One region of the Rothia sp. HMSC061E04 genome, then DNA from elsewhere that is predicted to be linked to it. Evidence: predicted binding sites of a transcription regulator. Region 1 holds the regulator's gene; the other holds the start of a gene.

Region 1 (2,208 bases):
TTGGGTAGCTATTCTCTAGTTAGGTCAGAGCGTCGGGTGCACCGGGCTGCGCTGGGTTACCCCGGAGCCCCATCCCCTGCGCTCTCTTCGCCAGATGCTCCCTATAGCATCCGGGGTAGAACATGCGAAGAGAGGCAGAGGATTCGAATACATTCGAACACTCATTCACTCTCCCCTCCTGGAAGACTCCGGGTTGAATCTTCGAATATTTTTCGAACATTCACCCGTAAATCCTGGATTTCAGGAGAGATTCAAGAGTATATACGAACTCTTGTTCTAAAGTCTAGCAGAGATGTACTAAAAATTTCTTCGAGTTTCGAAGAAAAAATCTAGAATATTTGTTTGAGTTTTTCGGTGTAGTGTTCTACACTGGTGTCAAGAGACGTTCCACACGCTCCTGATGAGTCCTACTCACAGCAGGTTTCTGTACCCGTTACAGCTTGGTTCTGTATCGAATGCAGGTGCTGCTGGCTGAGTTTTATAGGGCGGAGGCGCATACTCGTTGCCTGCGTATCGCTCCGGCACAGATAGAATTCCTCCACCCCCTGACGAGATAAGACCCATTTCGGCAGAACCAAAAAAATTTTTAGGACACCACCAGAAAACGTGTGAAGCACCCATCCGTGCCCCGACCCGATTACAAAGGCCGGAGTACAGACCGAAGGAAAAGAAATGGCAACAGCACCCCGTCCGGCGCTGACCGCGCGCCAGCAGAAGATTCTTGACGCGATCCGCACCGAGATTGAACAAAAGGGTTACCCGCCGTCCATGCGCCAGATTGGTGACATGGTGGGTCTTGCGTCCCTGTCCTCGGTCACTCACCAGCTCGGTCGCCTCGAGACCATGGGCTACATTCGCCGCGATCCCAAGCTCCCCCGCGCCATTGAGGTGCTGGATGAGAACGGCGTCGGCATCCACGGTAGCGCTTCCTCTTCCCTGCCCGAGCTGCCGAACTTCGAAGTCGGCGATGAAGACCTCGTACCCGTTCCCCTGGTTGGACGAATTGCAGCGGGCGGCCCCATCACCGCCGAGCAGTCCGTGGAGGATGTGCTCGCCCTGCCCCGCCAGCTGGTCGGTAGCGGCAAGCTGTTCATGCTCAAGGTCAAGGGTGATTCCATGATTGACGCCGCGATTTGCGATGGCGACTGGGTGGTCGTCCGCGAGCAGCACACCGCTGACAATGGCGATATCGTTGCCGCTCTACTTGACGATGAAGCAACCGTGAAGGTGTTCCGTCAGGTCGACGGCCATACCTGGCTCATGCCGCGCAACTCCAACTACGAGCCGATTATGGGCGACCGTGCAACCGTCATGGGTAAGGTTGTCTCCGTGCTGCGCAGTCTCTAGAAAACCACAGCCTCTAGAAGATGCAGTCTCTAGAAGACGCGGGTTCTAAACAGCACAGCTTCTCAAAGAAGCTGCTTTAAACAACGTTACTATAAACAACACAGCTTCTAAAAGACATAGCCGCGAGGCTTTTAGCTCTATATAGAAATCACCCCGGTGATACGTGAACGTTCACGTATCACCGGGGTGATTTCTATATGTCCAAAGCGGATATTTCCAAAGCGGCTTTTTCCACAGCGGATATTCCTAAATCAGAGCGCGGCGCTGCCAGGATAGATCTTCTTACCCGATCTAACGCTCAATACTCGCCGAAAGCCGAGCCAGCGCACCGGTCACCGCGGCCTTATTCTGCGTCGACCACATCGGCGGCATCGCCTTCATTAAGAAACCGCCGTAGCGTTTAGTCGCCACGCGAGAATCCAGCACAGCCACCACGCCGCGGTCAGACACCGAACGGATTAGGCGACCGGCGCCCTGCGCCATGCGAATCGCCGCGTGGTGAGCAGAAACCGCCATAAAGCCGTTACCGCGGTGACGGTTCACCGCCTCCGTACGAGCCTGCGCAATCGGGTCATCCGGGCGCGGGAACGGAATGCGGTCCATCACCACCAGGCGGCAAGAGTCACCGGGAACGTCCACGCCCTGCCACAGGCTCATCGTTCCGAACAGGCATGAGTCAACGTCCTCGCTGAACTCCTCCACCAGGGCCTTGAGTGAAGACTCACCCTGCAGAAGAACGTTCAGGTCGCTATGCTCACGCATGTACTCGGCGGCACGCTCGGCGGCACGCTTCGAGGAGAACAGGCCCAGGGCACCGCCCTCCGACGCCTCGCACAGCTCACGCAGACGCTCCAGCTGACC
Region 2 (2,208 bases), on a different contig from region 1:
AACCCTCGGAGGTAATCTGCATATCCATCAGACCCGCACTACGGCGAAGCACCAGCTCCAACTCCTCCACCGAGTAGAACTCCAGGTGACCGGTAAAGCCGAAACGGTCGCGCAGAGGGCCGGGTAGCAGACCCGCACGGGTCGTCGCACCCACCAGGGTGAACTGCGGTAGCTCCAGCGGAATGGAAGTCGCACCCGCACCTTTACCGACCACAATGTCCACACGGAAATCTTCCATCGCCATGTAGAGCATTTCCTCAGCTGGGCGGCTCATACGGTGAATCTCATCCAGGAACAACACCTCACCGGGGGTCAGCGAAGACAGAATGGCCGCCAAATCACCCGAATGCTGAATCGCCGGGCCGGAGGTGATGCGCAGCGGCGCCTCCATCTCTGCCGCAATAATCATTGCGAGCGTGGTCTTACCTAGACCGGGAGGGCCCGACAGCAGCACATGGTCGGCGCTACGGCCACGCATCTTCGAAGCCTCCAGCACCAGGGACAGCTGCTGACGCACACGGCGCTGACCCACAAAGTCATCCAGGGACTTAGGGCGCAGTGCCGCCTCAATCATCTTCTCTTCAGGCTCTTCTTCCATCGCCACCAGGCGCTGGGCGGGAGCTGAAGACGCCTGAGTGCCGGGCACCTGACCGGGAAAATACCCGCCGGAAACCAGGGACGCCGCGGGCTGCGGCTCATAGGGATTCTGGCTCATAGAATTCTTCTTTCACAAAAGTTTGAGTGGGATACATCGAACAGGGCGCGCCGTTTAGTGGCGGCCCACCGTGTTCTGAGTACCCAAGGAGGCGAGCACACCGCGCAGAGCCACACCCACCGGCTCAGTCTCTGCGGCAGGGTTGTGCTGCACGTAAGCGTCAATAGCGGCGGAAGCGTCCTTCTCGCTCCAGCCCAGGGAGGTGAGAGCGTCAAGCACCTGCGGCTTCCAGATAATGCCCTGGCTCAGCGGCAGCTCATCGGTCTGGCCATCGCTGAGAATCAGCTTGCCGGCAAGCTCCAGCACAATACGGCGGGCCCCCTTCGGACCAATACCGGGAACCTTCGTGAACGCCTTATCGTCACCGGTCGCCACGGCGCGCTCCACCTCAGCGGCAGTGTGAACACTCAACACCGCCAGGGCAATACGCGGACCAATACCGGAAACCGAAAGCATCATATCGAACACTTCACGCTCGGCAGGCTCCGAAAAACCGTACAGGGTCATCGACTCTTCACGCACAATCATGGTGGTCAGCACGGTAGCTTCCTCACCGGTGCGCAGCTTGGAGAGAGTACGCGCGGTAGCGTACACAAGCATGCCGAAACCGTTCACGTTAATCACCGCATGATCAAGGCCCACCTGAACCACACGACCGGTCAGGGATGCAATCATTTCTCTCCACCTTTCAACACCGCGCCCAGGAATGAGGCTCGCGGCAGTGTGAGGGCACCGGGAACTCCGGCACCCACAGAACGCACTCCCCCAATTCAACGGGGAGACACTACAAGTATATTAGAATATTTCTTCTGAAATCAAGCATATATTCGAACTTCTTAGCGAATACATGCGAGCCAGCAGGAGAGGGCGCCAGAGCCCGCGAAGGCACCTTCTAGCGGCGGCGCCTCTAGCGGCGGGCGCGCGCCTCCGCCTCCATCCAGGCACGCTGCGCCGGAGTCAACGACCCACCACGAGGCGACTGCGCCGGGTGTGAACCCTGGTGAGTCTGCGTCTGGGCTGCCATATTGATACCCGAACCGATGCCGCCGCCACGCCAGCCGTGACAGATCGCAATCGCCAGGGCATCGGCAGCATCGGCGGGCTTCGGCATAGAATCCAAACCCAGAATGCGGGTCACCATGCGGCCCACGGATGCCTTATCGGCGCGGCCACTACCGGTCACCGCCGCCTTCACCTCCGAAGGGGTATGGAAGAACACCGGCACGCCGCGCATCGCCGCAGCAGAAATCACCGCGCCCGAAGCGTGCGCCGTACCAATCACCGTGTTCACCTGCTCCTGAGCGAAGATACGCTCAATTGCCAGGGCATCCGGCTTATAGGTGTCGAGCCAGTGGGAGGCGGCATTGAAAATCCAGAGAATACGCTGGTCCAGGGACTCCGCCGGGATCGTACCGGCAACACCCACGTTCACGAAGTGCGCCTTACGGTCGGCGGTCATATCGAGCATGGAGAAGCCGCAGCGGGTCAGGCCC

What was found. Region 1 encodes LexA, which represses DNA repair genes until DNA is damaged. Its sites were predicted from a motif close to TCGAACANNTGTTCGA; they were not measured.
Region 2: a site for LexA is predicted at 1,531-1,546, ahead of ruvA (Holliday junction branch migration protein RuvA). Genes of this name have one in related genera too.

Annotation. Positions count from the first base shown of each region.
Region 1 covers NZ_KV813691.1:91,945-94,152, reverse strand. Annotated here, with positions in the region: gene lexA (transcriptional repressor LexA) at 673-1,347, shown strand; gene HMPREF2927_RS01495 (ATP-dependent DNA helicase) at 1,639-2,208, opposite strand, start outside.
Region 2 covers NZ_KV813705.1:15,988-18,195, forward strand. Annotated here, with positions in the region: gene ruvB (Holliday junction branch migration DNA helicase RuvB) at 1-598, opposite strand, end outside; gene ruvA (Holliday junction branch migration protein RuvA) at 770-1,390, opposite strand; gene ruvC (crossover junction endodeoxyribonuclease RuvC) at 1,623-2,208, opposite strand, start outside.